Regions from separate parts of the Moellerella wisconsensis genome, predicted to be linked through region 2. Evidence: predicted binding sites of a transcription regulator. Region 2 holds the regulator's gene; each other region holds the start of a gene.
The links. The regulator CRP, encoded in region 2, controls carbon source genes, mostly activating them, when cyclic AMP is high. The targets are predictions, from matches to a motif close to ATGTGANNNNNNTCACAT.
Positions count from the first base shown of each region.

Region 1 (8,484 bases), 1.6 Mb from region 2:
CTATCTTATTAGTTTTGCTCTTTTTAACTAATTTTCTAAGCTATATACCATTACCTGCATTAGGCATGGTATTAATGATTTCAACTTGGTCATTATTAAGTTTTCGCCAAATTTGGTCGATACGAAAACGTAATAGAGAAGCCTTCACTTTAGCTGTTTTTACCTTATTTTCTGTATTAGTCGCTGGGCTAATAACCGGAATAGGGCTAGCGGTATTATTGGGGTTATTACAGTTTATTCGAGTTATTTTTCGGCCAACAGATCAGTTATTAGGTACTGATTTTCAGGGAATGATCCATTCTATAGCCAATGATAATCATATTCACTCACCTGAAGGTATTTTAATTTATCGTTTTAACTCGCCTTTGACCTATTTTAATGTCAATTATTTTAAAGAACGACTACATAAACATCTTGATAATCAGCCTAAGCGCCCAGCTTGGGTAATTGTCGATGCAGCAGTCAGTTTTACTCATAATGATGTCAGTGTTTTCTCAGCGTTGAATGAAATCGTGACCAGTTTAAAAGCCAAAGGCGTGACATTGGTGCTGGCGGGCAGACGCACATCAATTAATCGCTGGTTAGAACAGAATAAAATAAATCGTTGTGATGATGATTTGTTGGTGGTACCGGATATATATTTTGCTATTCGTCTGATACAAAGTAAGCAATTAAGTCAGCAGAAAGAGAAACAAGATACAGTAATTACGCCAGAAATAGGGGAAATAAAGAAAGATTAGAAGGGAGGAGATAATGCCTATTTGTTGGATAAATTTAGCTGTCAGCGGAGATTGTTTGTCTACGCTGACAGCCAAAAATTTTATCATGTTAGTACTATTGCGCCTGCGGTGGTTGCACCAGCATATATAAGCGGAAAAAGTAAATTAGTACAAATGCGGCAATAATATTATTAATAAAGAAAGATAGTCCATTGATAATAATATCAGGTAGTGGGATATGCCCTAAAAGTAATCCAACCAACATTTGGCTAGCCATCCAAATTAAAATCATCGGTAAAATAATCCGCCAATTAGCATAGGCTAGTTTCCAGCTCCGAGCCATTGCACTGAATGGATTAACTTTTTCGGTCATTAAAATCGATGGTGCTAATGAAAATCCAATGGCTAAAATCACACCAGGTAAGATCATTACTGCGGTGCCTAACTGGATCAATAATGAACAAACTAATAACAATATAAACATGCTGACTAATTTGCCGCTTGATTGTAACAGCGCTTGCAGCCCGCTAACTTCCTCGCCTTTAGATAAAGCCAGAATATAGGATAGTGTACCAGAAACCAATAATAAGCTGCCTAGGGTAATTGATAAAATTAGGCCAAAAGAAACCCGCAAAATGCTGCTTTTATCTTGGTCTGATAATTCTTTAATCCATTCTTGTAGTCCTGCATTACCTGATTCCGCCAACTTATTTTGTGCTTCGAAGACGACGGCAATCATCTCTTTATTGGGGATCATCAAATAATAGATAACGACACTAACCACGGTGGCGAGAAGCGATATCGTGAGAAGGCCATTCAGTTGATTTTTGAAAAAATTGACGCTATCACCGATAAGTGAATTGGCCGTAATGGACATGAAACTGCTCCTAATCTATGGGCTGCATAACAATTGGGCGCAATTGTAACTGACTCTGGCTTGAGAAGGTAGTAGCAGAGGCGAAAAGTCGGTGAGTTTGTAGAAAAATACACCGTGAAATGTAGAGAGCTAAATTTATGATAATTAATCAATAGTCAGATAATTATACTTTTAGTAAAGATAATTTTATTAGTCAGCAAATCTATGAGTAACAATTTAAATTGATAACTTACTTATTAGATGATTAAAACATCAAAAAAAATAATTATCGCTATAAGAATTATCTATTTTTAGCTTAACCATCAAAAATTGATTTACATCAAAAATAAAAAATACATCAGTGGAATAATAATTGAAAATTGACGGGGTATGACTCTATTTATTAAAACTTGTGATCTTGATTAGGTCATAAAATATAATTAAAGGGTATATTCTCCTAAGAATAAAAAACACAGGAATGGGATGATAATGAAAAAATTAGCGGCAATCGTATTAGCGGCGGCAACTATTGCGCCAAGTATTTCTTTCGCTCACCAAGAAGGTGATTTTATTTTCCGTGCTGGGACGGCAACTGTGCGTCCAAATGCAGGGTCTGAAAATGTATTAGGAGTAGGCTCTTTTGATGTTAATAATAACACTCAGCTTGGCCTGACTTTTGGTTATATGGTCACCGATAACATCGGTGTTGAGTTATTAGCAGCAACGCCTTTTGAACATAAAGTTAGTTTGGGTAATAAGGGTGAGATTGCAACTGTTCATCATTTGCCACCAACATTAATGGCGCAATATTACTTTGGTGATAAACAAGATAAATTACGTCCTTATTTAGGTGCCGGTATTAACTATACCTTCTTCTTTGATGAAAAATTTAATTCTAACGGTAAAAAAGCTGCTGAATTAAATGACTTAAGTCTGTCTAGCTCATGGGGTTTTGCAGCGCAGGCTGGTATGGATTATATGCTGGATGAAAACTGGATGCTGAATGCGTCACTGTGGTGGATTGATTTAGATACCGATGTTAAATTCAAATCAGGTGACCAAAAAGTTAAGGTTGATACTCGCTTAGATCCATTTGTCTTCATGTTTGGTGTTGGCTACCGTTTCTAATTGATCCGCCGATTATATTATTAGTGGTAATTCACGGGGCGTTCGCCCCGTTTTTTTATGTCTATTATTTCTTAATGATTATCTTCGCTCTATTTGCTTTGATACTAATTTTTTTGATATGTAAGGACAATAAATAAACTAATAAGAAACAGAGAAAATGAAAAAGGTGATTAGAAAATAGATTCAAAATATAAATAACAATAAAATATAACAGGCATTTAAAATACACTTTTACTATAACTTAAAGCTGTATAGCAATCAGATATATAGTTTAAATTTAGATTAACATAAAAATTTTTTAAATATATTTCAATAACCGTGTCTTCTAGACGGCGAATAAGTCTATTTATTGAATAGCTTTGGCAAGATAAAAAATCAGCTTCAATAGAAGCTGATTTTAAAGGGCGGATCAATTTAATGATGGACTATTATTTAGCGTACCTTCATTGAATCAATAACGCTTTGTACTCCGTTAACGCCGCGAGTAACTTGTATTGCACGTTCTGCGGCATTTTTTGAGTTAACAAATCCGCTTAGTTGTACTCGGCCTTTAAAGGTTTCGACACTGATTTGCGTGGATTTTAGATCTTTCTCGGCTAATAACGCAGATTTAACTTTGGTGGTGATCACGGAATCGTCAATATAGCCACCAGTACCTTCTGTTTTTGCACTTGGTGCACAGGCAGAAAGTGCAACAGCCATAAATAATGCGATAAATACTGCAGTAACTGATTTGATTGCTTTCACCGTATCTCTCCTGAAATAGAATATTAATCAAATAAATCTTAGATAATCCAATATTTATTTTTGCTTAAACTTATACCTAGAGAATGAGTTAGTTTGATCTACCTCGATATCAGTATCAATAAAAATCAGACAAAACACAAATTTATTGTTGCTTAATTAATCATTTTTAATAAGTTAGCTGAAAATAAATACAAAAAAATGAAATGTAAAGCTTTAAGGATATGTAATGTCTTTAGATAGGAGATACTAGAGAGCGATAGAATAATGGTTATCTACTGCTCTCTATGGGCAATCTTAGGTTGAATTATAATTGAGTTGCGGCTTTCATTTCGCGCACAAATTGAGTTAATGCGTTAAGCATACGTTGGGGATCAGCCAGGTTATTGGCGATGATGTTAACCACAGCAGAGCCAGAGATAGCACCGGCAGCACCGTTATGTAAGGCTTCGCGCACTTGGCTAGGTTCAGAAATACCAAAGCCTTGTAACGCGGGAGCTGCATTATATTGCTGAAGTTTATTTATTAGATGCGTTAATGGTTGCTCTGCTCGTTTTTCAGTACCCGTTACGCCAGCTCGCGACAATAAATAAGTATATCCCCGGCCATTATCTGCAATTTGTGCGATTAGCGATTCATCCGCATTCGGTGGGCAAACAAAAATCGGTGCCACATTATGTGCGATAGCCGCATCACGGAACGGTTGTGATTCAGACATCGGAACATCTGCCACTAATACCGAGTCCACACCGGCTTGTTGACAGCGCTGATAAAAATTATCAATTCCACGACTAAAGACTAAATTTGCGTAAACTAATAAGCCAATCGGTATTTGTGGGTGCTTTTGGCGAATGCGGGTTAATAATTCAAAGCATAGGGTTGGGGTGATTTGGGCTTTAAATGCCCGCAAGTTAGCGGCTTGAATCGTCGGGCCATCGGCTAACGGATCGGAAAATGGAATACCAATTTCAAGCGCATCTGCACCGCCAGCGATTAAAGCATCTACGATGTCTAATGAGAGTTCAGCATCAGGGTCGCCAAGAGTGATAAATGGAACGAAAGCCCCTTGATTTTTCGCCTTCAATGACGCAAAAAGTTGTTGATAGCGTTCCATTAAATCTCTCCTTTTTGGGTTAAAATATCGTGCACCGTAAAGATATCTTTGTCACCACGACCGGAAAGATTGACAATTAGAATTTGCTCTTTTTTGGGTTCTAACTCAATCATTTTTAATGCGTAAGCCAGTGCATGTGATGATTCTAACGCCGGAATAATTCCTTCTTTGCGCGATAATAATTTAAAAGCATCTAATGCTTCATCATCGGTTACTGAGACGTATTCTGCACGTCCAATACTGTTTAAATGTGCATGCTGTGGCCCAACGGAAGGAAAGTCTAATCCGGCTGAAATAGAATAAGACTCTTCAATTTGGCCTTCATCTGTTTGCATCATGGGTGATTTCATCCCGAAGTAAATGCCGACACGGCCATGCTTTAATGGCGCACCATGCTGTCCTGTCTCGATACCTAATCCTGCGGGCTCAACACCAATTAATCGTACATCGGTTTCTGGAATAAATTCTGCGAACATGCCAATAGCATTGGAGCCGCCGCCAATACATGCCAGAACAGCATCAGGCAGTCGTCCTTCTCTTTGCAAAATTTGTTGCTTAGCTTCTTCGCCGATCATGCGTTGAAATTCGCGGACAATTGTCGGGTAAGGGTGTGGCCCTGCCGCAGTTCCTAATAGATAGTGCGCCTGTTGATAACTGCCAGACCAGTCTCTTAATGCTTCGTTACACGCATCTTTTAAGGTGGATGAGCCACTATGAACAGGGATCACTTCTGCGCCCATTAAGCGCATCCGGAAGACATTAGGGGATTGACGCTCAACATCTTTTGCGCCCATGTAAATCCGGCATTTCATGTCCAAAAGTGCGCAGGCTAATGCGGTAGCAACTCCATGTTGTCCCGCTCCAGTTTCAGCAATGATCTCGTTTTTACCCATCCGCTTGGCCAATAATGCTTGGCCAAGTACTTGGTTGGTTTTATGTGCGCCACCATGCAGCAGATCTTCGCGTTTTAAATACAATTTGGTGTTAGTGCCTCGGGTAAGATTACGGCACAAGGTAAGAGCTGTTGGTCTGCCGGCATAGTTTTTTAGCAGATCCTGAAATTCTTGCTGAAAAGAGGGATCATTTTGCGCATCGATAAATGCTTGTTCGAGTTCGTTGAGTGCAGGAATTAAGATCTCGGGAACATACTGTCCGCCGAATTCTCCGAAATAAGGATTTAATTTACTCATTATGCATCCATCCATTTTAAGACTGTAATAAGGTAAAAACATGCGCAATTTTTTGTGGATCTTTAATCCCCGGCGCGCTTTCTACACCTGAGTTAAAATCTAATCCATTGCAACAATAACCGGCGGCGCTCTGGCAGTTTTGTGCGTTCAATCCCCCAGCTATCATAATTCTGCATTGGCTGGTGGTCGGAATATTTGCCCAATCAAAGGGTTGACCGCTGCCACCCTGGCCGTTATCTAACAGAATTAAATCAATGTTATTAATATCATTAATGCTATCAAGATGGGCTAATTTTTTATCTGCCATATTATAGGCTTTCCAGATCTCACAATCTTCGGGGAGTTGAGTTCGTAACTGAGCTATAAATTTAGCATCTTCATTACCATGCAATTGAACCGCAGATAGGGCCAGGGTATGCGCCAAATGGGCAATAAAATCGACCGCTTGCTGCTGGAATACTCCTACATACTTTAAGGGTGCGGCATGAATAATTTGCTGTGCCTGTGACAACGTCACTCTACGCGGGGATGTATCGGCAAAAATAAGTCCGCCATAAGTGGCGCCAGATTGATAGGCAGCAAGGGCATCTTGCGCTCGGGTTAATCCACAAACTTTATGCTCGCCAATAATCAATTTTTTCAATGCTTGAGCTAAATCATCTTGAGACATCAATGCGCTACCGATTAAGAATCCGTTAGCAAATTGGCTTAATTGCTGAATATGTTGGTGTTGATAAATACCGGATTCGCTAATAATAAGAGTGTCTTCGGGCAGTTTGGGTGCCAATTGACGAGTACGATCCAAATTGATCGAGAGATCACGCAGATCGCGATTATTGATCCCCACAACTCGAGCATTGAGTTTAATCGCCCGGGCGACTTCTTCGTCACTAATAACTTCGGTTAATACACCCATATTTAATTGGTGTGCAACGGCAGCTAAGGCGATATATTGCTCATCATCCAGAACCGAAAGCATTAATAATATGGCATCTGCTTGGTGATAACGCGCCAGATAAATTTGATATTCATCGATGAAAAAATCTTTACATAACACCGGTTGATGCACTGCATCGCTGACTTGTTGCAGATAGGTAAAATCCCCTTGAAAGTATTTTTCATCGGTTAATACTGAAATTGCCGCTGCATAGGGTTGATAGGTTTTAGCGATAGTCGCAGGGTCGAAATCCGCGCGGATCAGCCCTTTAGAAGGCGAAGCTTTTTTGCATTCAAGAATAAATACGGGATGCTTAGCCTCAAGTGCTTGATAAAAATTTCGTTTTGCAGGGACTACCGCATCGATAAAACTGCTCAATGGTTGCAGGGCTTTACGCGCGATTAGCGCTTGACGTTTATCATTGACGATAGTGTGTAATATAGTTGCTTTCATGGCATTACTTCCTTAAAGCCAGGGCAGTCACACGGTCATAAGCCTTGCCACTGCGAATAACATTGAGAGCAAAATCTGCATTTTCAGCCAGATTTTCATGCCCGTTAATTTTCATGAGTAAAGCAACATTTGCTGCCACTGCGGCCTCATGTGCCGGCGCACCTTGCCCTTGTAACAGCTGGCTGAGTAACTGGCGATTGTGCTCAGGTGCCCCCCCAGCTAAATCGGTGAGAGCATATGGTATTAACCCAAAATCATCGGCATTAAGTTGGTAATAAGACAGCTTTCCATGATTAAGTTCAGCCACATCGGTCGGTGCATGCAATGAAACTTCATCCATTCCACCACTGTGTACCACAGCTGCGCGGGTAAACCCAAGCATTTGTAATGTCTCAGCAATGGGTTTAACCAATTCCGCTTGGTAGACCCCAATTAACGCAATCGAAGGGCGAGCCGGATTAATTAATGGGCCCAGCACATTAAACAGTGTTCGAGTTTTTAACTGGCTTCTAACAGGTGCTGCGTGACGAAAACCACTGTGATATTGCGGGGCAAATAAGAAACAAACGCCTAGATCATCAAGGGTATCGCGGGCGTTTTGTGCGCTCATTTCTAACGAGATACCAAAAGCTGCCAATAAATCAGAAGAGCCGGAACGGCTGGATACGCTACGATTACCGTGTTTAGCGACTTTAATACCACATTCAGCCGCCACAAATGCACTGGCTGTTGAAATATTAATACTGTTGGCCCCATCACCACCAGTACCAACGATATCACTGAAGGCATAGTCCGGGCGTGGAAATGGCTGGGCGTTTTCTAAGCAGGCTAATGCTGCGCCTGCGATTTCTGCTGGCTGTTCGCCGCGAATTTTCATACTAATTAATACTGCGGCTAATTGTGATTCGGTCAGTTCACCGCGAATAATGGCATTGAATAATGATTGGCTTTCTGATTGTGATAACACTTGAGCGCCAAATAATTTATTTAATAATGTATTCATAATATTTTCTCTCTATCTAAATTGGCCTTGCAGGTTATTGATATTTATTTTATTTCTGCGTATCGAGTGCCCAAGCTAATGTCTGCTCAAGCAATCTGGCCCCTTGTGTTGTTAAGATAGATTCGGGATGAAACTGAAAACCGCACACTTTATCTTGCTGATTACGGATCGCCATCACCATGCCGTTAGATTCCGCGCTAATGGTTAATGTACTCGGGATTTTGTCGCCCACGAGTGAATGATAGCGCGCTACTGGCAGAGGGTTATCAAGACCGGCAAACATAGCTTGATTATCGTGAGTCGCCAGTGATGACTTACCGTGTAAAATTTCACCTGCGGC
Region 1 covers NZ_CP093242.1:1,897,033-1,905,516, reverse strand. The annotation lists gene MNY66_RS08445 (SulP family inorganic anion transporter) at 1-740, shown strand, start outside; gene MNY66_RS08440 (YciC family protein) at 835-1,596, opposite strand; gene ompW (outer membrane protein OmpW) at 2,065-2,703, shown strand; gene MNY66_RS08430 (BON domain-containing protein) at 3,136-3,405, opposite strand; gene trpA (tryptophan synthase subunit alpha) at 3,755-4,561, opposite strand; gene trpB (tryptophan synthase subunit beta) at 4,561-5,751, opposite strand; gene trpCF (bifunctional indole-3-glycerol-phosphate synthase TrpC/phosphoribosylanthranilate isomerase TrpF) at 5,768-7,141, opposite strand; partial or broken gene trpD (bifunctional anthranilate synthase glutamate amidotransferase component TrpG/anthranilate phosphoribosyltransferase TrpD) at 7,146-8,484, opposite strand, start outside.
Region 1: ompW (outer membrane protein OmpW) is a predicted target of CRP. The motif match lies at 1,904-1,921, and genes of this name have one in related genera.

Region 2 (8,484 bases):
GCCCCCCTATGTTCAATTAAATCTTACTTTATTGATTTATTAGTTGCCCTTTATTGATTTTTTATTCATATTTAATGATTATATTTTCATTTGAGATAAACAATACAGTTTAGCTAAGGGCTATTTAGGTGAGCGCTATGACAGAATCAGTGGTAGGAACAGCAAATTTAGTAAATCGGCAAACCTATGATCAGGTTATGTTGCCTATCTATTCACCCGCTGAGTTTATTCCAGTTAAAGGGCAAGGTAGCCGAGTTTGGGATCAACAAGGTAAGCAATATATTGATTTTGCCGGTGGTATTGCTGTGCTAGCTTTAGGACATTGTCATCCAGCGCTGACCCAAGCTATTCAACGGCAGAGCGAAAAATTATGGCATGTTAGTAATATTTTTACTAACGAACCTGCGTTAACGTTGGCGCAAAAATTAATTTCTGCCACTTTTGCTGAAAAAGTATTTTTTGCCAACTCGGGCGCAGAAGCTAATGAAGCGGCTTTTAAGTTGGCACGCCATTATGCGATCACTAAACACAATCCGTATAAAACAAAAATTATTGCCTTTAAACAAGGGTTTCACGGGCGCACACTGTTTACAGTTTCCGTGGGTGGCCAGCCAAAATATGCTGATGGATTCGGCCCTAAACCTGCGGATATTGTTCATGTTCCGTTTAATGATTTAGCGGCATTAAAAGCGGTAATTGATGATCATACTTGTGCTGTAGTGTTAGAGCCAGTGCAAGGTGAGGGTGGGGTTATTGCTGCAACTACTGAGTTTATGCAGGGTGTTCGTAAGTTGTGCGATGAAAATCAAGCGCTATTAGTTTTTGATGAAGTTCAAAGTGGTATGGGACGGACAGGTAAATTGTTCTCTTATATGCATTATGGTATTACTCCAGATATTTTGACCACAGCTAAAGCGTTAGGTGGTGGCTTCCCGATTAGTGCTATGTTAACTACCGCAGAAATAGCACAAGCGATGGGGCCAGGAACTCACGGAACAACGTATGGTGGAAACCCATTGGCCTGCGCAGTAGGTAATGCGGCTTTTGATATTATTAATACGCCTGACGTTTTACAGGGCGTTGAAGTTCGCCGCCAGTTATTTATTAATTATCTACACGAGATTAATAGCAAATATGCCGTATTTGATGAGATCCGAGGCTTAGGTTTATTAATTGGCGCGGAATTAACTGGGCCATTGAAAAATAAATCGAAAGAGATATTACAAGCTTGCGCCCATGAAGGCGTAATGATGCTAAATGCCGGGCAAAACGTTCTACGTTTTACACCATCACTGATTATTCCTACTGAAGATATTACAGAAGGCATGAAAAAATTGGAGCTGGCAATTGCAGGTTTAATTGCATAAAAATGCAAATATTTGTTATTTGACAATAAACCAGTGCTATCGTGATGATAAGCACTGGTTTATCTCTGACACCGATTGATTTGCTATGGCGTAGATTGAACAATTAATTTTATACGCGCAGCTCAATGGCGATTTGTAACGTGATAAATCGTAATGTTTTATCACGCATATTTTGTACTACATTTTGTACTACAGTCTGTATTACAGAATGTTCTAATACACGGGTATTACTGGGCATTGAATATGTTTATCGTGTTCCGTAGACCACAATTGTTTTTCCATGCGCAGAAATCAGGTTTTGGTCTTCCAGCATTTTTAAAATGCGGCCGACGGTTTCACGGGAACATCCCACGATCTGGCCGATTTCCTGACGGGTAATTTTAATTTGCATACCATCAGGATGGGTCATAGCGTCAGGTTGTTTGGCTAAACTTAGTAGTGTCTGCGCAATACGGCCAGTTACGTCTAAGAAAGCTAAGTTACCTACTTTCTCTGACGTGGTTTGCAGACGGCTTGCCATTTGTGCTGATAAGCGCATCAAAATATCAGGATTAACCTGAATTAATTGACGGAACTTTTTATACGAAATTTCAGCAACTTCACAAGCACTTTTGGCACGTACCCATGCTGAGCGCTCCTGCCCTTCTTCAAATAACCCAAGCTCACCGATGAAATCTCCCTGATTTAAATAGGAGAGGATCATCTCTTTGCCTTCTTCATCTTTAATTAAAACAGCCACAGAACCTTTTACAATATAATAAAGTGTTTCTGCTTTCTCACCCTGATGGATCAGTGTGCTCTTGGATGGATATTTATGAATATGGCAGTGTGACAAAAACCATTCAAGAGTCGGGTCTGTTTGTGGCTTGCCGAGAATCATTCGCGTTATCCTCTGTATGTTATTGCAGCTAACTCGATAAATATAATTTTATTGAGTGGGTTAGCTTAAAGTCAGTAGCTTAACATATTAATAAGCCCAATGAGGCAAGTTAATATTAATCATATAATATATTTAACTATACTGTTCGGTATTGATCTTACCCCGTTTTAGCAGTTTATATTTTTAACATATTAATTACTGAAAGTCTTGGTTGTCTCGTTTCAGCTTAATAAATCTGTAATCAGATTGCCAGCGATTATATGAAAGGGTAGTCTTTTAGTTAATATAAAATCAATTTATATGGCGGAGTATTATCATGGAAGCAAGAGTTAAGTGGGTTGAAGGTCTTTCTTTTTTAGGTGAGTCAGCATCAGGCCATCAATTAATGATGGATGGTAATTCTGGAGATAAAGCACCTAGCCCAATGGAAATGGTTTTAATGGCGGTTGGCGGATGTAGCGCGATTGATGTGGTATCTATTTTAAAAAAGGGACGCAATGAAGTGACTGATTGTGAAGTTAAATTAACTTCTGAGCGTCGTGAAGAAATACCACGTTATTTTACTTATATTAATCTTCATTTTATTGTTTCCGGTAATGACTTAAACGATAAAATGGTTGAACGAGCAGTAAAACTTTCTGCTGATAAATATTGTTCTGTTTCTATGATGTTAGAAAAAGCGGTAAAAGTAACTCACAGTTTTGAAATTAGAAATCTAAAATAAATTTTATTTTTACTAAACTTTTTTAAAGTTTGATGCCCATCACAATAAATTATCAACAATAAACTGTTTTTAATAAAAGAGGGCATCAATTTAATTATTATTTCTTACCACTTATTAATTTTTCGACTAATGGCGTCATTATTAATTCCATTGCTAAGCTTAATTTACCGCCCGGAACAACAATAGTGTTCATTGCTGATATAAAAGATCCGTTGATCATCGATAATAAGTATGGAAAATCAATATGTGATAAGCCATTAAAGCGGATTACAATAAAACTTTCATCCTGTGAAGGAATGGCTTGGGCTTCAAATGGATTGGAGGTATCGACTGTCGGAACACGTTGAAAGTTGATATGAGTGCGAGAAAATTGGGGAGTAATGAAATTAATATAATCCCCCATTGAGCGCACCACTGAATCCATCACTGCTTCTCGAGAATGACCCCGTTCTGTCGTGTCACGAATTAATTTCTGAATCCATTCCAAGTTAACAATTGGTACGACCCCAACTAATAGATCAACGTGCTGTGCTACATTATGCTCCGGCGTTACAATACCGCCATGTAGGCCCTCATAAAAAAGAATATCCGTATTGTCGGGCAATGGTTCCCATGGCGTGAAAATTCCCGGCTGCAAGCCATAAGGGACGGCTTCATCGTAGGTATGTAGATATTTTCGACTGCGGCCAGTGCCCGTTTTAGCATAATCAACTAAGGTTTGTTCCAGTAACGAAAAATCATTAGCTTCAGGGCCAAAATAGCTGATATGGCGGCCTTGCTCACGGGCTTTGCGGATGGCCATATCCATTTCAGGTCGCGTATAATGGTGAAAACTATCACCTTCAATTGAAGCAGCGCTGATATTTAATTGATTGAATATTTTACGGAAAGCTACGCTAGTTGAGGTTGTACCAGCACCACTTGAACCAGTGACGGCAATAATTGGGTGTTTTTGCGACATTAATGGAGACTCCCTGTTACGCTTCCACAGGTTGCTCTATCGGTAAAATCGGTGATTAGACAGTGACAGAGTGCTGTGAATAATTACGGGCGAAATTGATCTTTCGGCATAAAATTAACCGATTCATGCAATTCTGACCAGACTAACACAATTTCTCCTGCGGCTAACTGCCGTTTTACATCATTCACTTTCTGTTCGAGCGATTTTTCTTGTGCACCATAATCAGTACCTTCGCGCAAAACAAAACTTTCTATCAAACTTTCTAGCGTATCAGCTGCGATATCTTGCCATGGAATAATCATAATTATTTTTTATCCAAATAAGGAGATAACCATTGTGGAATGCGCTGTTCTAACCACATTTCTGGGCGCTTGAATGTACCACTAACAAATCCCACATGCCCACCATGCTCAGTCATTTGATATTCAATGTTATCAGGTAATAACGCTAAATTAGGTACTACTTCTGGTGCCATAAAAGGATCGTCTTTAGCATGAATAATTAATGTTGGTTTGGTGATTTGTGGTAACCGAGGAAGGGCGCTACAACGGCGATAATAATCATCGGCATCGCAAAAACCATGAATTTTAGCGGTGATCACATCATCAAAATCTCTGATTTTCTTTAATTTCTTTAATTGAATTAAATTAAGCGGTAATGATCCCGGATAACGGACTAATTTGCGCGTTGCATTGCGTTTAAGCCCGTTTAATAAATAGCGTTGATAAAAGCGTGAAACGCCTTTTTCCATTCGCAGGGAACAGGCTTCCAGCATTAATGGTGCAGAAACAACGACGGCAGCATCTAATTCGGCTTGATTGCCTGCTTCCGCTAAATAGCACGCGAGCATATTACCACCGAGTGAATATCCGACAGCCGCAGTTGGCGCTTTACCAAAAGTTTTGGTTAGCCAATGTAAAAAATAGCGCGCATCGCTAGTTTCTCCAGAGTGGTAAATCCGTTGTTGGCGATTTGGCTCTCCACTGCAGCCACGAAAATGCATGATCACCCCCAGCCAGCCATGTTTTTGAGCTGTTTCTAGCATACCGTGTGCGTAAGGGCTGTTAAAACTGCCCTCAAGTCCATGGAAAATGACTAAGCGTGGTTTGTTAATCGCATCAACAGGCGGCTCACTCCATGCGAGATCGATAAAATCGCCATCCGGAAGTTCAAGGCGTTGCCAAACGGGTTTAATGTTTGGCGTCCGTCTAAAAATTCGGGGTAAAAGTGTCTGTAAATGTGGGTTTTTAGCCCAGTTTATCGGGCGAAAATTCTCTGGCATAACATTTTTAATTTAAATTATTAGCGCTCTTGTGAGGCGGATAACATACTGTTATTTTTAAATCATGCAAGCATTGTTTCCCATAGCGTACTTAAGAAAGGGGCAAACACTGTTGATGATATCCGGTTCGCTGATGTTTGATCCGGCCTATTTATTACGCATTTTGCAATGTCATTTATTGCTTTAATAATAGCGGACAGATGACCGCTCTTATCGCGCGCGGTGATGAGCCGCGAAGCTATAATAGCAAATATACCCACATCTTGAGGTATGTCCGGTATATGCACAATAGAATAAGGATTATACATGACTATCGGGCTAATTTTTTCTCTGCTTACGTTTTTATTTATTGCTGCAATTACACCGGGACCGAATAACGTGTTATTAACCTCATCCGCGGCTAATTATGGTTTTCGCCGAACCTTAATGTTACTCGTGGGTATTATGTTAGGAATGCAATCTATTCTGTATTTATCGGCTTTTGGCGTTGCGGCCTTATTATTGATTTATCCCGCGCTGCATTTATTGATGAAAATTGCAGGCAGTGTTTATTTACTGTGGTTAGCGTGGAAAACAGCCAGTGCAAATTATGCTCCAGTTAAAACAGAATCAAATCTATCGCGGCCTGTGACTTGGTATCAGGGCGGATTATTGCAGTTTTTGAATCCTAAAGCATGGTTGATGGGATTAGGCGCAGTGGGTAGTTATAGCTTAGCAGGCGATCAATTCTTTTCATCGATTGTGGTCATGAGCATTGCGATGATCAGTGTAAATTTGGTGGCAGGGTTAATTTGGATGGCAAGTGGTGCATTAATCGGCCGTTTTCTTCGAAGCCGCCAAGCATGGTTTGTTTTTAATATTATGATGGGATTATTTACTGCGCTGTGTGTACCATTAATTTGGCTAGAATAGTGTCGGTGATAGAGAAGGAACCTTATTTATTGTTCCTTCTCTGTTATCACGATATTAGGTTAAATCGGTATTTTTACTGCCAAAGAAATACGTGAAAATAAAGCCACATAAATACGCGATTAATAACCCGATGACATACACGCTCATTGCGGCAAAAACACCACTGGCTGAGGTCATCAATGGAATAGCAACTAAGCCTGATGGACCAAATACGGTATTTAGTCCCATCGGTAGCCCCATCCAAGCAACAAGGCCAATAAAGAATCCCCCTGCTGCACCGCCAAGACAAGCGGTAATAAACGGTTTAACACGCGGTAATGTGACGCCATAAATCAGTGGTTCAGCAATACCTAAGAAACCAGGAATAATTGCCCCGCGAATTTGGTTACGCAGCAACGAATTTTTTTTGGCTTTGACGTATAGAGCGATAGCCGCTCCGACTTGTCCACCGCCAGCCATGGCTAAAATTGGGAACAGTGAGTTAAAGCCTTGAGCATCAACTAAAGCCAGATATACCGGAATAAACCCTTGATGTACACCAAACATAACGGCAATTAAGAATAACCCAGCCAGTATCGCGGTGCCAAACGGGTTACTGTTGAGATGCATAAATAACCATGACATTCCACTGAATAACCAACTACCGATAGGCATAATTGCAACATAGGTTACTGCCCCGACAATCAATAGAGTGAGCGTGGAGGTTAAAATCATGTCGAGATTGCCCGGGATAATTTTTCTGACCTGTTTTTCTACCCATGCTCCGAAAATACAGGCAATTAAAATCCCGATAATATTGCCGCGAGGGTCTATCTCTAAACCAAAAAAGGTGCTCATGCCGGAGAATACGCCACTGGCGATTTCCGGGTTATAGCCCAGCATAAAGATTGAGGCAATAATGGCACCGTTAACGCCACTGCCACCAAAAGCTTTTTGTGCGTTGTAACCGATTAAAATTCCTAGGAAACTAAATAATCCTTTGGCAAAAATCGACATATAGAGGATCAAATGCACAAGATGGCCATGAGCCGCAGGATCGTCGGGTAATCCCTGAGGGTAAACACTTTGCTTGATAAGGGTGGCGATACCTAATAATAATCCTGCGGCAATAAAACCAGGGATCAGTGGTGTAAAAATAGTCGCAAATTTTGATAAGAAACGGTGAACTGCGGTGGTTTGTTTCTGTTTTAGTTGCTGTTTATTGGTTGAAGCTAAAGAGTTTAGATCCTGATTTTGTTCGGTTATTGGCGCATCATCTTGCGAAGCTGTTTCCAATAGTTGATTCATCATTTCAGCCGCGGTTTGAGCTTTTCCTGGGCCTAAGACAATTTGTAATTGTTGGTCGCTTTCAATCACGCCAAGCACGCCGTCAATTTGCTTAATCGCTGCTTTATCAACATATTGTTCATTTTGTAGCGTTAAGCGCAGGCGGGTCATACAGTTACCGCACTGCTTGACGTTATTTGCGCCGCCTATTGCTTGTAAGATCTGCAATAACATTTCATTAGTTATTTTCGCCATGATATTCCTCACCGCGGATGATTGTCGGATTTTACTGTTGGTCTGCGCTGAGCGCTGAGCGAATAAAACCGTGATTATCGGATAGTAAATGTTTCGCTTGTTGTGCATTTAGCCCGGTGAGGATCATGACAATCGCAGTTTTACAGTGGCGTTCACATTGTTGTAAGGCCTGTTCTGCGGTTTCACGATCGCACTCGGTTGCTTCCATAACAATGCGCGTTTGGCGTTCGATCAGCTTGGCATTGGTGGCTTCAACATCGACCATTAAATTACCGAACACTTTGCCCATTTTGATCATGGCACCCGTGGTTATCATATTGAGAACTAATTTTTGTCCGGTGCCTGCTTTCATGCGTGATGAGCCAGTAACAACTTCAGGTCCGACGATAATCGTGAGTGGAATATCGGCTTGTTGTGCCATTGGGCTATCTGGATTACAGCTGATAGCGGCAACGGTTGCCCCCACTGAGCGAGCATAGTCCATCGCGCCTAAAACATAAGGTGTGCGTCCACTTGCAGCGATACCAACTAAAATATCGCGTTGATTAAACCCAATCTTTTCTAAGTCAGCTTGACCCAGCTCGCGGTTATCTTCGGCATTTTCTACAGCACGTAAGATTGCTTGGTGGCCGCCTGCAATGAGACCAATAACTTGTTCATGTGGTGTACCGAAAGTTGGCGGGCATTCACTAGCGTCCAAAATTCCTAAGCGGCCAGATGTGCCTGCACCACTGTAGATTAGTCGTCCGCCTTGGTGAAAAGCCTCTGCAACTTTATCAACCAGTTGGGCGATGTTCGGCAGAATACACTCTACCGCGAGTGGCACTTTTTTATCTT
Region 2 covers NZ_CP093242.1:265,613-274,096, forward strand. The annotation lists gene argD (bifunctional acetylornithine/succinyldiaminopimelate transaminase) at 138-1,367, shown strand; gene MNY66_RS17925 (hypothetical protein) at 1,477-1,605, opposite strand; gene crp (cAMP-activated global transcriptional regulator CRP) at 1,615-2,247, opposite strand; gene MNY66_RS01115 (OsmC family protein) at 2,564-2,971, shown strand; gene MNY66_RS01120 (phosphoribulokinase) at 3,069-3,932, opposite strand; gene MNY66_RS01125 (YheU family protein) at 4,016-4,234, opposite strand; gene MNY66_RS01130 (hydrolase) at 4,237-5,214, opposite strand; gene MNY66_RS01135 (LysE family translocator) at 5,521-6,126, shown strand; gene murP (PTS N-acetylmuramic acid transporter subunit IIBC) at 6,181-7,647, opposite strand; gene murQ (N-acetylmuramic acid 6-phosphate etherase) at 7,679-8,484, opposite strand, start outside.

Region 3 (8,484 bases), 650 kb from region 2:
TCTCTCGCTGAATAATCGCGTAATCTGGATTGAGCATAAATAACTGCGTAATTTTTTCAGCTATATTATCTGCACTCATATCTTGTGATTCAATTAATTCACCATCTATATTTCTTATTTCCATAAAATAATAACTTCCTTCTGTGTGGGTTATTGAATTATTATTTTACGGAGAACTCTGATAAATACGAGCCATCGGCTAATTATATGACCATTAATAATTAAATTTGTTTTTAAAACAGTTAGTTAATATATTACCCCTGTAATATAGGATATTTTTTATTATTTACAAATCACCAATATAATAATTATATTTGCGAAACACATCGCAATAATAAATTTTATATTTAATCATATATTCATAAGAGATTCAGTCAGGCGAGGCTATCATCATTTAAATAAATAATTATATTTTTCCAAATTAAGACATTTTCTAGCGATGAGTCTAAAAATAATTGCTTATAGATTGCCTATAGATAAGTATTTAAAGATAGGCATTGATAAGTTGCTGGCTAAAAATAGCTATCTATACACAGATATCCATAAATAGCAGTGTTAAAAGTGAGTCAGAGAAAAATAAAAAGATAACATTAGCGCATCCATGATTAGACAAGCAATCAACGTGATTATGGCTAAATCCAACTTAACATCTGCGGGGTTAAATAAACAACAGCTTATCGCATTGATGGCGGACAGTGTTAATGAGAGCAATCTCAACAATTTTGGACGCTTCGATGCGTTAAAAGATTCTGTCGATAAAGCCAAAGCCAAGATCTATTTTGAAACACAAGACCGCGTAACTCTGCCGCCATTTAAACTAAATATTCGCATTGAACAGTACTTAAAACAGTTGATCCTTGCCCGGCAGGATGATGAGTAACCCGAGATTATGGGTATACTCGGTGGGTCAATGATAAAAGCCTGAGAGCCTGAAATCTAAGCGCCGGCGATATTGAAAGCGTGATGGGGCGAGTCATCAACCCTCACGCGTTATTCAATTGAATTTTAGTTGACCTCGACAGTAATAAAAAAAGCACCCACGGTGATAACCGCAGATGCTTCTGTTTTTTAACCGAGACTTTCGAAGCTTTCTATCATCGCTCGAATTTTTCGGTCTGCAGTACCCCAAGCTAAACTAACTTCATTCCGTGATTTTGATTGAAAAAATCAGGTTTAAGTTAACCCTATTAGGGTCATTTTATGGGGTCACTTGGTATTTCTCGCCGGTGTTGTTTCTGCGGCATCAGCCTCAGGATCGTGCTCAATGTTTTCGATTAAGCGCGGTTTAATGCCCGTGCATGGTGGGCAAAATGTTCACCGATAAAACTGGCGATAAAGTAATAGCTGTGGTCATATCCTGCGCGCATATTCAACTGGTACGGATACTGTTTTTGCTCACATATTGCTTGTAACAATTCAGGTTTTAATTGTTCATTTAAGAACGGATCAGCACTGCCGATATCAATTAATAGCGGAATTTCCTGCGCATGATCAGCCAGTAGTTGCAAAGTGTCGTAGGGCTGCCACTCTGTTTTATCGGTCCCTAAATAAGCGCTAAACGCTTTTTGTCCCCACGGAACTTGTGAGGGAGCAATGATCGGCGAGAAAGCGGAAACACTTTGATAACGCAGAGGATTGCGCAGCGCTATCATTAATGCACCATGCCCGCCCATTGAGTGTCCTGAAATCACTCGCTGTTGGTTTGCCGCAAAGTGCTGTTCAATTAAGTCTGGCAATTCGGTGACCACATAATCGTACATACGGTAATGGGTCGCCCAAGGTTGTTCGGTGGCGTTAAGATAAAATCCCGCCCCTTGGCCTAAATCGTAGCTTTCGCTATCAGCTACGTCACTGCCGCGTGGGCTGGTATCTGGCGCAACGATGATCATGCCGTGTTGAGCCGCAAATTGTTGCGCGCCCGCCTTGGTAATAAAGTTTTGTTCGTTGCAAGTTAGCCCGGATAACCAATACAGTACCGGGCAGGCTTGATACTCTGCTTGTGGCGGCAGATAAACCGCAACATTCATAGTGCAACCCAATACTCCCGAAGGATGCTGATACACGTCTTGCCAGCCACCGAAACAGGCGTGGCGTTCGATTCTTTCCATGATTTACCTCGGTATAAAATCAACCATAACGGAGGTCAACCCGCCGTCATGGTTTAATTAATCCAGCCAAGTGATGGTTACGGCACAGCTCACGCAGAAATACCTAAGCTATATAGCCGTTATTAGCCTAATTATTTAGGCTGAAAATGAATAACTGTACGAATAGATTTACCTTGGTGCATCAGATCAAAAGCGTGATTAATTTGCTCTAAAGGTAATGTATGGGTCACAAATGGCTTAAGTTCTATTTCACCACTCATCGCCTGTTCAACCATTTGCGGTAACTGGCTACGGCCTTTTACGCCACCGAACGCGGTTCCACGCCATGAGCGGCCCGTCACTAACTGGAAAGGCCGGGTAGAAATTTCTTGTCCCGCGCCCGCCACTCCAATCACAATTGACTGTCCCCAGCCGCGATGTGCGCTTTCAAGCGCAGCACGCATGACATTAACGTTGCCGATGCATTCAAAGGTGTGATCAACGCCCCATTCTGTCATTTCAATCAGAACCTGTTGAATAGGTTTGTCGTAATCTTTGGGATTCAAACAGTCAGTGGCACCAAATTGCTGGGCTAACGCAAATTTTTCAGGGTTAGTATCGATAGCAAAAATACGGCCGGCTTTCGCTTGGCGCGCACCTTGGATCACCGCCAGACCAATGCCGCCGAGACCAAAAACAGCCACAGAATCTCCCGGTTGTACTTTTGCTGTATTATGTACCGCACCAATCCCGGTGGTTACACCGCAGCCTAATAAGCATACTTGTTCATGGTTCGCTTCGGGATTAATTTTCGCTAAAGATACTTCAGCAACTACGGTGTACTCACTAAAGGTTGAGCAGCCCATATAATGATAAATCGGCTCGCCATTATAAGAAAAACGCGTGGTGCCATCAGGCATGACGCCCTTGCCTTGGGTGGCGCGTACCGAGACACACAGGTTAGTTTTGCCTGATTTACAGAATAAACATTCGCCACATTCTGCGGTATATAGTGGGATCACGTGGTCACCCGGTTTTACGCTAGTCACGCCTTCGCCGACTTCAACCACGACGCCGGCACCTTCATGGCCCAGAACCGCTGGGAATACGCCTTCAGGGTCGTCACCGGATAATGTAAAGGCATCGGTATGGCAAACCCCGGTATGGCTCACTTTGATCAGCACTTCGCCGGCTTGTGGGGGCATAACATCAATTTCAACAATTTTCAGGGGTTGTCCTGGGCCGAATGCTACCGCTGCGCGTGATTTCATAAATGCTCCTTGTAAAGAGGCTCAACAGGGTAATGAATACAGCGCATAGACATAAAACGTATAGACATAAAGCACATAGATATAAAGCACATAGGCAGATTGTTACCATTGTCTGGTAAAACTGCGCGGTGCTAGGCTACTGATATGCTGCCGATAGGCTACGGTTTGTATGCTATGGCATATTGCGCGATGTTGAGTCTCTCTATGAGTTATTGGGTGAATTGTGGGGGGTTTATCCGAACAGAGGTCGCTAGAAAAACCGCCCAAACTTAACGTAAATATGTTCGAATCAACGCGACCGCATCTTCGATAGAATCTTGTTGCTGTGCTGGATCAGGATGAATATTGGTTAATTCTTGGCGCAAGTGGCTTTCCAATACTCCCGCCATTAAGCCATTGATCGCCCCACGAATAGCTGCAATCTGCTGCAATACTGCACGGCAGTCTGCATGGGCTTCTAACGCCACTTCCAAGGCATTCATTTGCCCTTTAATCTTACGAACGCGGGTCAAAACCGCTTTTTTTTCTTTCGGTGAATGTGGCATCGTGATCCCTTTAATATACTCGGGGGGAGTATACATATTTACTTGCAGTATAGTATAAGATTTACCGACTGTCACGGTGTGAGCCTCATTGGCGCAGAGTTAACACGGGGCGAGTACTGAATGGGGCTCACATCGAAATGCGTGAACTGTATGAAATTAGCTATAAAAAATGGCTCTGTCGGTGATTAACCTAACAGAGCCATGTTTTGAACTCGATTGAATCAATGAGATGGATATAACTGTCTCATCTAGCCTCTGGTTTCAGTGCTTAGCTTATTAGCCTATAAGAAAGTTAGCTTATAAGAAAGCAAAGAAGATCATGCCGACAATCGCTCCCGTGGTGCCCAAAATGGTTTCCATCATGGTCCACGTTTTCAGGGTTTGAGCTTCCGTAGCGCCGGTAAATTTACCGAATAGCCAGAAACCTGAGTCATTGACGTGGCTAAGAATTAAAGATCCCCCAGAGATACAAATGGCTAATGCGGCTAGCTGTCCGCCAGAGTAACCTAATTCACTAATCACCGGCAGAACCAAGCCTACTGTGGTTAAACATGCGACTGTCGCAGAGCCTTGGATCACTCGCACGGCCCCCGCCAAAATAAAGCAAGCAAATGCAATAGGCAGGCCGGCACCAATCAATGAATCACCGAGTGCTGGGCCTACACCCGAGTCAATCAGGACTTGTTTAAATACCCCACCCGCCCCAGTGACTAACAGAATAATACCTGCCGGTTGGATAGCCGAGGAGCACACTTCCATCACTTTATCTTTGCTCATACCGTAGCGGAATCCAAGGCCATAAATCGCTAATAGACACGCTAATAATAAAGCGGTAAAGGGATGGCCAATAAATTCTAACCAATGTTCAACCGTAGAGCCTGCGGTGACAAAATGTGTACCTATGGTTTTTAATCCGACTAACACTAATGGGAATAGCACTAAAGATAAACTAAACCCAAAACTTGGCATTTTAGTGTGGTCTGTATTGGGCGCCTGATAATCTGCTGGAATATCAATAGTCACAAATTTACTAATAAAGTTACCGTATAATGGACCGGCGAGGATCATACCGGGGATCGCGGCACACGCCCCAATCAAGATCATCCAGCCGTAATCAGCCCCCATTTGTGAGGCAACCAGCATCGGTGTTGGTCCCGGTAATAAGAATGCGGCGGCCGCCGCAACTCCTGCAAACAAGGGGATAGCCAAGCGAACCACGTTATGGCCGGTACGATTTGCTACCGCAAAAACCACGCCAATCAATAGCACCACAGCCACATCAAAGAATAAAGGTAATGCACAAATCAGCCCGGCAATACCGACGGCATAGTGAGCGCGTTTTTCTCCGAAGGTATTCAATAATTTGGCGGCGATTTGGTCTAATGCTCCGGTTTCATGCAGAATTTTACCGAACATAGCGCCTAATGCGACCACAATGGCTAAAAACCCTAAGGTACCTGCCATTCCTTTTTGCATGGTTTCAGTGATTTGCTGTACTGGCATGCCGGAGAATAACCCCGCGCCAATCGATACAATCATCAACGCCACAAATGCATGTAAACGGGCATACATGACTAAAAATAAGAGTAAAACAACCGATCCAACCGCGGTTAATACCAGTGTCATGGTACTCAGCGCTTCAACTGTGGGGACTGTCATAATTATTCTCCAGAAACAATATGTTGGATGACAGCACCCGTATTCGCGATCACTTCATCGAGTGGTAAACGAATATCTATTGCGCGGACATCAGTTTCATCCTGACTAGGTTCTTGCAACGTCTGAAATTGAGAAACTAACATTTCAGGTTTGAAGAAGTGTCCTTTACGGCTTTTAAGGCGACTTTCAATCAAGTCAAAATCGCCTTGCATATAGAGGAAAAACAAGTTCTTATTGCCGTCTCTTAGTCTATCTCGATATTCTTTTTTCAAAGCAGAGCAGACAATTAAAGACACTTGATTGGTGCGTTGCATGGCAAAAATGGCATCGTTTAATGCGGTTAACCACGGTGTACGATCTTGGTCATTGAGTGCATGGCCCGCGGCCATTTTCTGAATATTGGCCCTTGGATGTAAAAAATCGCCATCTAAAAATGCGGCACCCAGCTGTTGTGCAACGCCATTTGCAACCGCTGATTTACCGCTGCCTGATACCCCCATCAGGACAAATGCATAGTGTTGTTTTTGGGTATCACTCATTAAGAACTCCTTGGTATTTTTTTAATATCCAGCAATCTTTGCCTGTAGATAGCCCACTTTCTTGGTAAAACTAGAGCTAATCCATCAAGAATTAACCTGAGTGCTAGGAGCAGTTAGTCTTATTTGGCTGTCTGCAACGCAAATTATCGCGGCTATAAATACTTTTTTAGTTAATTTTTTATTTTTTGTTACCGGTAACAGTAGCGAGTACATTATCAGTAGCCAAACTATATTTGGCAATCAAAGACCCTAAAAAAGAGATGGAATTGTGATGGTTATCTCACTAATCAGCGGATAACCGTCTTGCTAATTAGATACTTTCCCCTGGCAGCAACTCAAAACCGACGTCAAATAATTTACGGGGGAGTGATTTCCCTTTTATTCTGGCTAACAACACTTCTGCGGCTTTGCGTCCTAATTTATCCCTGGGCGTTAGAATACTCGCCAGTTTTGGGCTCATGACTTGTCCAACATCGTGACCATGAAAACCGGCAATAGCTAATTGCTTGGGAATTTTGATCCCCAGCCGCTGACACTCAAAAATAGCACCAATCGCAATATCATCATTGGTACAAAATAGACCGTCAACATCAGGGTATTTTTCACGGGCGGCATGCAGTAATTCAACCCCTAATGAATAGGATGAACTGACCGGCGTCATAACATTACCAGCCACTAATCCGGCATCGTGCATCGCCTTTTCATATCCTGCGAGTCGAATTAATGTACGTTCATCTTGACGCGCCCCTAGATAGATCACCCGCCGACATCCTCGTTTAATCATCTCTGTGGTCATTTGTTGCGAAGCCGCAAAGTTATCGATCCCTACCGCAACATCAAGGCAAGGAGACACGCTATCCATGATTTCCACCACCGGAATACCGGCAGTTTTCAACATTTTCAAGGTGCGCTCGGTATGCGTTCTTTCCGCCAGAATGAGTCCATCTATATTGTAAGACAGTAACGATAATAAGCGTTCTTCTTCTTGCTCTGGTCGATAGCCATAATGAGCCAGCATGGTCTGATAACCGTGACGGTCGGTCACTGATTCAATACCTCGAATAACTTCCGCAAATACTTGGTTGGTTAGTGATGGAAGCAAAACACCGATAGCATGGCTGGTCGCATTGGAGAGTAAATCGGGCGCTCGATTAGGAATATAACCTAATTCATCAACCACTTGAGCGATACGCGTACGCAATGATGCCGAAACTTGTTCCGGATTACGTAAAAAGCGGCTGACGGTCATTTTGGTGATCCCGACCTGATCAGCAACATCCTGTAAAGAGGGTCTTTTTTTCTTCATATAATATTTTAGTTATCCTGATACCACACCTTTAGGCGCATGTTATGCTATCTGAAAGTAGATTGTCCTATCTGAAAATAGATTGTCCTATCTGAAAATAGATTGCGCTATCTGAGCGTATATTCTGTGCGCTGAAAGTCTATGATCACAGAACAGAAGAGTATGTTCTGTGATCATAGATGAGATAGCAATTCTTACTTGCTGATTTATATCACATAACCTTGTTATTTCTTGTTTTTTCAATTAACTCTGCTACTCATCTCAGTTAATTCCACTCGCTATATAGATTAAATCATAACGATACTCACTTTCACTGATTAATGAGCGGTCACCTCCCGATGAAAATAAAGAGAACAACCTTTGTGACCTCCTTTGCAGCCCAGCCGCACTGAATTATCTGTCCTCATCTATAGATCTGGCGTCTAATCATCAACCTGAGTTATTTGGAAGATTATCCACGAGTCATTATGATGATGACAGTAACGCAACCGATTTACGTTTAGATATTAGTTGACGTGAACGCGCTCGGCTCTTTTTTGCCGCGCACAGGAAAGAAGATATTCATCGATCACTCGGTCGTCGAACGCCCCGATGATCGCCATCAAGATGAAAGTGGGTCTTTAGCTACAAATACCAATGGGTAGTATCTGATCGGCGGGATATTATCGGCGGTCTTGGTTATGACTGGCGTAAAAGTAGCGAAGGTATGGCTAAATATCATTTAGATAATAGTGATACTGTACAATTGTTCATCTCTGATAGACGCCGAGTTGATTATAGGGGGCTGGGTGTCGCAATTAATGGACAAATATCAAATTGGATACAAACAGATGTCAGTTATCATCATAGTTATAGTTATAGTTATAGTTATAGTTATAGTTATAGTTATGCCGAGCCTAAACATGAAAGCATAAAACACGTTTCTCAATTACCTTCCCATAAAATCTTTTTATAGAGAAAATTTATATCCATTAAACCATTAAGGAAGCCCGTGCTTGGGCATATAATCAGGGGGATTGTCATGAGAAAATTGCAGGTTCCTCTAAAATTGATCTACCAGTAGATTATGATTGAGTC
Region 3 covers NZ_CP093242.1:3,204,818-3,213,301, forward strand. The annotation lists gene MNY66_RS13950 (IS256 family transposase) at 1-124, opposite strand, end outside; gene MNY66_RS13955 (hypothetical protein) at 602-880, shown strand; gene fghA (S-formylglutathione hydrolase) at 1,275-2,108, opposite strand; gene MNY66_RS13965 (S-(hydroxymethyl)glutathione dehydrogenase/class III alcohol dehydrogenase) at 2,240-3,358, opposite strand; gene frmR (formaldehyde-responsive transcriptional repressor FrmR) at 3,628-3,903, opposite strand; gene gntU (gluconate transporter) at 4,201-5,538, opposite strand; gene gntK (gluconokinase) at 5,565-6,101, opposite strand; gene gntR (gluconate operon transcriptional repressor GntR) at 6,412-7,407, opposite strand.
Region 3: gntK (gluconokinase) is a predicted target of CRP. The motif match lies at 6,368-6,385, and genes of this name have one in related genera.

Region 4 (8,484 bases), 710 kb from region 2:
CTTTGGAAGTCTAATAAATTAGGCAGTTTATTAGTCAGTAGGCCAAATCGGTCAACCATAAAGATGCGAGCACGTGCTTCTTGATCGTTAAGGCCTTCAGATTTCATTTGAGCAATAATTTGTTCAGCGATACCACAACCTGCGGAGCCAGCGCCTAAGAAAGTGACACATTGATCCCTTAGTTGACGTCCCGCAGCATGACTGGCAGCAATCAGACTACCAAGGGTAACAGATGCTGTCCCTTGAATATCATCATTAAAGCAGCACAGTTCATCACGGTATCTGGTCAGTAACGGCATGGCATTTTTTTGTGCAAAATCTTCAAATTGCAGCAATACGTTAGGCCAGCGTCGTTTTACCGCTTGGACAAATTCATCAACAAATTCATTGTATTCATCAGCCGTAATTCGAGGATGGCGCCATCCCATGTATAGAGGATCATTTAAGCGTTGCGGATTATTTGTTCCTACATCGAGAACTACTGGCAAGGTATACGCGGGGCTAATTCCACCACAAGCCGTATATAAAGATAGTTTTCCGATAGGAATACCCATACCGCCGATACCTTGGTCACCGAGCCCCAGAATACGTTCACCATCAGTCACAACAATTACTTTTACATTTTGTTTAGTGGCATTTTGTAACATATCATCAATATATTCGCGATTAGGATACGAAATAAATAATCCACGAGCGCGACGATAAATATCTGAGAAGTGTTCACATGCTTCACCTACCGTTGGTGTATAGATGATCGGCATGACTTCAGTCAGATGCTCATCAACGAGACGATAAAACAGGGTCTCATTGGTATCCTGAATATTTCTTAGATAGATATGCTTATCAATATCTGTTTTGAAGTCAATCAATTGGCGATAAGCACGTTCAACTTGTTCTTCTATTGTCTCGACTTGTTCAGGTAATAAGCCATAAAGGTTGAAATTAGCACGTTCTTCTTCTGAAAAGGCGCTACCTTTATTTAATAGAGGAAATTCGAGCAGAATAGGGCCAGCGTAAGGAATGTAGAGAGGGCGTTTACTTTCGTGTTCAAGTTCCATTGAATAATCACTCTTCGGACGGATAAAAACAACAATTCACCTAGATCCTAAGATAAACAAAAAATATGTACAGTGAATGTTGATAAATAAGCGTAAATAATTTGTGATAGCCGCAATATTTCGTAGGACAGCCAGGAAATCAAAAATACTGCCCGTTAAGCTGAGCTAATTGCGGATGCAGAAAAAATAGTCAATGCACCAGCAATTCGAAATATGATGTAAATAATAATAAAACAATAAACAGTATAATGGCTTAATGATACACCAGAAATAGTTCAAGTTCTAATGATAGGCCAAACTTGGGAGTTAAAGTGGTTTAATTTTATATTAACAAGGAGATAAATATATAAATTAGTTTTCTTGTTACGATTCAGCTTATAAATATATTTAATGAATCCGATGGAAATTATTCAATATATTCTATAGTGATTAAATGTATTAATTTTTATTATGGTTTTTAATTATTTAATAGAAGATTAAGTTAGCTTATCTATTTGATAATATTGAATTAGTTGGTTTTATAGATAATTTAACAATATGACGACTAAATTTAGCGCAGTGTAATTTAGGGGGCTTTTGAATATTGCCGTTGATATCAAACTGATTTGATTTTATATCAACGGCGACTGAAAAATATTATTATTTCTTAAACTAAATGATGTAATTCAATATGTTGACAGCCTAAATTTTTCAATACTAGCTCAGTGGTCGCCCATTGGGATAAAATTGAATCTTTGCCTTCGACTAATACTGCTCGTTCAATATCTTCTAGTTTTTTACCGGATAAATTCATCAAAACTAATGCAGCTTGCAGAGGGGGAAAACTTGGGTTAAATGCGGCATTTTCAGCATATTTTCCACTAAAGATAGAGCCATCTTTATGCTGTAACGCGACACCACTGTGGGATAGGCTGTAAGGTGCATGCGATTGATTTGCTGCATTTAATGCTGATTTTACTAGGGGGTCATGGCTTTCAATGGTATATCCATGATGAATATCATCCATTAATAATGTGGTGATATTTAAATCGACAGGACCAAAAGCATCAGGCAAGTAATCATGTAATTTGGCCGGCTGACGTCCCGGTAAATGAATGGATAAACTTTCGTTACCACGCAATTCATTCATAAACTGGCGACAATGGCCGCAAGGAGTATAGTTGACAGTCATGGCGACTATTTGCTTTTCGCCTCGTAGCCACGCATGAGTAATTGCACTTTGTTCAGCATGAACTGATTGCTGTAATGCACAGTGGCTAAATTCCATGTTGGCGCCAAAATAGAGATTACCGCTAACACCGCGAGATATCGCACCGACATTAAAATGAGAAATAGGAGTTACTGCACAAGCAGCGGCTAGAGGTAATAAAGCAAAGGCTAATTCGTCATCATGATACTGGCATGCAGATTTGATCTGTAGAACTTGCTCAGCTGTCAGCATGGCAGAAAAATCAGGATCATCGATAATAGGTTTTAGAGCTGATTGTAATTTCTCTGGTAATTGTGGCCAGACTGACTGAAAACGTGCGTGCATAATATTCCCTCCCAAAAAAGTTGCAACCATTCTAGGCAATATTACATATAAACAAATGTGATCTACTTCACTTTTATTATGAAATTAGATTTTGTTGTTTCATAATTGAGAGATGTATCTCAAATTTATAGCTGTTATAGGTAGATTTAGCATTAAAATTAATATCCAGAAGCCGAGATCCCTTGATAAGTATCTTGGATTAAATGCGATTAACTAAATAAATGTAAAATCACCGGGAAAATGAACGGGGCTAATAATGAAGTAATTATCCCGCAGGTCATTAATGCCAGTGAGCTATACGCACCTTCAACATAGTCTACTTCAGCGCAGCGGGCAGTCCCTAAGGCATGGGAGGCCGTTCCCATTGCTAATCCTCGCGATGCATGCGTTTTAATACGTAAAGTATCAAATAATGAATGGCCAAACATTGCACCTAAAATACCGACAAAAATAACACAAGCTGCACTGACTGCAGGGATCCCCCCAATCGAATCTGCTACTGCCATCGCTATCGGGGTAGTAACTGATTTAGGTAAAATTGAGGCGGCGATATCTGGTGTTGCTCCCAGCCATAAAGCAATAGAGGTCCCGGTAAACATAGCTATAATGCTACCGGCAAAGCAGATACTGAATAATGATTTCCACTGCGCGCGAATTTGGTGCAGCTGTTCATATAATGGAAATGCGAGTGCGACGACTGCGGGCTGCAGTAGGTCATTAAGAATTTTACTTCCGGCAAAATAGTGCTCATAAGGAGTATTGGTTAGTATGAGGACCGGAATAATGACCGCGATCGCAATTAATAGCGGATTTAAAACGGGTAATTTAACTTTTATTGCCAATGCTCTCGCGAGATAAAACACAATAATTGTGAGTGGTAGTGACCACCAGATATGACTTAACATTTTTTGTTCTCTTGTGGATTTTTGCTGTCAGTCAACAGGCTTTCAGTAATTTCATTAAGGTCAGGAGTTTCAGGAGTTTCAGGAGGTAATGGAACTTCATCAGGTTTAGCTCCGGTGATTGGCCGCTCACGATGAATATAATGTGAGCTGTATGCAACGACCACCATAACGACAAAAGTACTTATAAAACAAGCAACTAAAATAGGAACAATTTGTTGGCTCACTTGGCCATAATAATTCATGATGCCGACGCCAATAGGGACAAACAATAACGTCATATTTTTTAATAGCAGAGTGCATCCCGGTTGTACCCAATGGGAGGGGACAAGCTGGAGTGCTAATAATGCGAATAAAATCAGCATACCAACAATGCTGCCAGGTATCGCAAACGGGAGCAATGTGGAGATCATATTTCCGATAATGAGGCAAAGATAAAGTAGTGCAAATGCCCGCAAATATTGCCAGCCGATTATCAGCACTTGTTTGAGTGACATAATGGTGGTCCTGTTATCTTAGATGCATTTATCATACAATTAACTTTGCAAATGCGCTATAGATCACATAAAAAAGCCCATAAAAAAAGCGGAGAATTAAAATTAACTCCGCTTTAATTTAATTTTTAACTTATTTCTTTCAGAAATTTAGTATTTTATACCTTAATTTATTCGGCGGTTGGTGGCTGATAATAAATACACCCGCCGCTTCAAATCATAGGTTTATTTAACTTGCATTCCTGGTTGAGCACCGCTGTCTGGGCTTAATAAGAAGATATCTTTATCGCCAGGGCCCGCGGCCATCACCATACCTTCAGACATACCAAAGCGCATTTTTCGTGGTGCTAAGTTGGCTACCATGACAGTCAAACGGCCTTCTAATGCTTTAGGATCTGGATAAGCTGAGCGGATCCCTGAGAATACTTGACGAGTTTCCCCACCAATATCTAGTTGTAATTTAAGCAATTTATCTGAGCCTTCAACTAAATCAGCCTGTTTGATAAGCGCTATGCGTAAGTCAATTTTGGCGAAATCATCAAATTTTATGGTTTCTTGAATCGGGTCATCCGCTAATGGACCGGTTAGGGTGCTAATGGGTTTAATACTCTCTTTTGAGGCTTGAACCATAGCTTCCACTTTGGACATTTCAATACGATTAAATAACGCTTTGAAGGGAGCAACTTGATGACCGAGTAAGGGTTTATCAATGCTATCCCACGTTAATTCGATATTTAAGAAAGCTTCAGTACGGTTCGCAAGCCCCGGTAAAACAGGTTTCAAGTAAGTCATTAATACACGGAACATATTAATACCCATCGAACAAATATCTTGTAGATCTTGATCGCGACCTTCTTGTTTTGCTACCACCCAGGGTGCTTGTTCGTCAACATAGCGGTTGGCTATATCGGCTAACGCCATGATTTCACGGATAGCTTTACCGTATTCACGTTTATTAAATTCTTCGCCAATAGTCTCAGCTGCTGCAACAAATTGTTGATATAGTGCAGGGTCAGCTAATTTATCCGACAATTTATTATCAAAGCGTTTGCTAATAAAGCCGGCATTACGTGAGGCTAAATTAACCACTTTATTAACAATGTCGCTATTAACACGCTGAACAAAATCTTCTAAATTTAAGTCGATATCGTCGATTCTGGATGACAGTTTAGCAGCGTAGTAATAACGCAAATTATCAGCATCTAATTGATCTAAATAAGAACGAGCAGTAATAAATGTCCCGCGGGATTTAGACATTTTTGCGCCATTGACGGTCACGTAACCGTGCACGAATAAATTCGTAGGTTTACGGTAGCCGCTGCCTTCTAGCATAGCTGGCCAGAATAAACTGTGGAAATAGACGATATCTTTGCCGATAAAATGGTACAGATCGGTTTTAGATTCTTTATTCCAGAATTCATCAAAATCTAATCCTGGGCGTTTTTCGCACAGATTTTTAAATGAACTCATATAACCAATAGGGGCATCAAGCCAAACGTAGAAATACTTGCCTGGTGCATCAGGAATTTCAAACCCGAAATATGGGGCATCGCGGGTGATATCCCATTGTTGCAAGCCGGAATCAAACCATTCTTGCATTTTATTGGCGACTTGTTCTTGCAATGCGCCTGAACGTGTCCACGCTTGTAGCATTTCGCTAAATGCAGGTAAATCAAAGAAGAAATGTTCAGTACTGCGCATTTCAGGCGTCGCCCCAGAAACCACAGAACGTGGATTAATCAGTTCTGTCGGGCTATAAGTGGCGCCACAGACTTCACAGTTATCACCGTATTGATCTTCAGCTTTACATTTTGGGCAGGTACCTTTAACAAAACGATCGGGTAAGAACATGCCTTTTTCTGGATCGTATAGCTGTGAAATTGTGCGGTCTTTAATATAGTCGTTTTTCTTTAATAGACCATAAATGTGCTCTGATAATTGTTTACTTTCAACACTATGAGTTGAATGGTAATTATCATAACTGATGGCAAAACCTGCAAAATCCTGCTGATGTTCTTGGTTCATTGCTGCAATCATGTCTTCAGGAGCAATGCCTAATTGCTGAGCTTTCAGCATGATAGGGGTGCCGTGAGCATCATCTGCGCAGATAAAGTGAACCTCTTTGCCGCGCATTCGGTGATAACGGACCCAGATATCAGCCTGAATGTGTTCCAGAATGTGACCGAGGTGGATTGAACCGTTAGCATATGGTAACGCACAGGTTACCAGTAATTTATTCGCGACTTGAGACATAGTAAGGATCTTACTTCCATTAGTTAAAAAGGGTCTTTGATGTTAACCTAACAAATCAATTGCTGCTAGGGCTGAGAAACATTAATCGGCATTTATTCTGAAAAATCTATTTTTGCCGTTCGTGGCTTTTGCTGCATCCGTTTATCTCTATTTTTATTGTTCTCTGCTATGATATGCAAATGTCTAATCGTTGGTTAATAAAGAAAAAATAAAGGAGCCGGGATGAGCGATAAATCCCCCGAGCAGACCAATCCAGAACTGCTAACCGAACAGGTTTCCAGTGTTTTGGCCTCATTTACACACCCCACACTGAAACGCAATCTGATTTCCATCAAAGCTTTACATCATTGTGCCATGCTTAATAATGTACTGCATGTTGAATTGGTGATGCCATTTGTTTGGCGTGGTCCGTTACAAGCACTCATTGAAGCTAAAACAGCAGAGTTACGTAAAATCACCGGTGCTGAAGCGGTTGAGTGGAAACTTCGTCACGAAATAACGACGCTAAAACGTGCGAATGATTTACCGGGAATTAATGGCGTACGTAATATTTTAGCCGTCAGTTCGGGTAAAGGTGGCGTTGGTAAATCAAGTACTGCGGTAAACCTTGCTTTAGCGTTAGCACAAGAAGGCGCGAAAGTCGGTATTCTTGATGCAGATATTTATGGTCCATCAATTCCCAATATGTTGGGGACGACGCTAGAACGTCCAACATCGCCAGATGGTCAGCATATGGCTCCTATTATGGCTTATGGAATTGCAACTAATTCAATCGGTTATTTAGTAACTGATGATAATGCGATGGTTTGGCGTGGTCCTATGGCCAGCAAAGCATTAATGCAAATGCTGCAAGATACATTATGGCCAGATTTAGATTATTTAGTTATCGATATGCCACCAGGCACCGGTGATATTCAATTAACGCTATCACAAAATATTCCTGTTACAGGGGCGCTGGTGGTGACAACTCCACAAGATATTGCCTTAGTCGATGCGATGAAAGGTATTGTGATGTTCAAAAAAGTCAATGTGCCTGTTCTGGGGATCGTTGAAAATATGAGCGCGCATATTTGTGGTAATTGCGGTCATGTCGAACCTATTTTCGGTACTGGCGGTGCGGAAAAGCTGGCAGAGAAATACCATACTCGTTTGCTAGGTCAAATTCCTTTGCATATCTCATTACGTGAAGATTTAGACCGTGGTCAACCAACGGTAATGCGTGACCCAGAAGGTGAATTTGCTGATATTTATCGCGAAATTGCTTCTAACATCTCTGCTGAGATGTTCTGGGAAGGGGATAAAATTCCAACGGAAATTTCCTTCCGCGCAGTATAAATTGTTTTTTCTTGATAAAACAATAAGATAGTTTTTTACTTATTTATTGTTCATTATACGGCTAAACTTTAATGGCTTACTTATTATAGTAAGCCATTTTTTTAGGCTGATATTTTAATAAGTTACCTAGCTTTTATCTTAACGCGTATTTTAACCAGCTTTTAACCTATATCTTAAGTTAAATTCCTATATCTTCATTGTAGATATACAGTAGAATGGTACTAAATAGTCTGGTACTGAAATAATCTGCTTATTTCATTTTCTGAGTTAAGAGTCATTAAGGATAATTATGAAGTTTTTGATTTTAATCATCGTGATAGCGATTGCAGTTTTCTATTTTTATAACCGCATTGTGGCTATGCGCGAAGCCGTAATCTCCAGTGAAACAGAAATTTCAGTACAATTAGATCGCCGGGGTAAGGTCTTCGATAGTTTATTAGCGACCGTTAAAAAATACCTGAGCCATGAATCCGAAGTATTTACTAAAATTACTGAATTACGGACTCAAGCTAAGAGTGCAGTAGCACCATCAGAGGCTAAAGCTGCAGAAGATGAATTGTCTAAAATGGTATCAAGCGGTGCCATTAATGTTGCAGTTGAGGCTTATCCAGAGCTGAAGTCTGATGCTATTATGGCCAATTTACAGGAAGAAATTGTATCAACAGAGAATAAATTATCCTTTGCTAAACGCGGCTATAACAGCTCATTAGAAAAATATCGCGCCTATATTGCTTCAATGCCGGCATTATTTATCGTTAAAATGTTCCCAGCATTAAAGATTGATAAAGATTATTGGCGTTTAGACGAATCGACGATTAAAGCTGAAGAATCTCGTCGCATTAATTTCGATTAATTAAAAGTAAGCAACAGGTAGAAAAATGGATTTCAGAGAAGTTATTCGGAAAAAT
Region 4 covers NZ_CP093242.1:978,213-986,696, forward strand. The annotation lists gene MNY66_RS04225 (NAD-dependent malic enzyme) at 1-1,058, opposite strand, end outside; gene cdd (cytidine deaminase) at 1,705-2,592, opposite strand; gene MNY66_RS04235 (CidB/LrgB family autolysis modulator) at 2,802-3,497, opposite strand; gene MNY66_RS04240 (CidA/LrgA family protein) at 3,491-3,991, opposite strand; gene metG (methionine--tRNA ligase) at 4,214-6,241, opposite strand; gene apbC (iron-sulfur cluster carrier protein ApbC) at 6,464-7,576, shown strand; gene MNY66_RS04255 (LemA family protein) at 7,866-8,429, shown strand; gene htpX (zinc metalloprotease HtpX) at 8,455-8,484, shown strand, end outside.
Region 4: MNY66_RS04240 (CidA/LrgA family protein) is a predicted target of CRP. The motif match lies at 4,043-4,060, and genes of this name have one in related genera.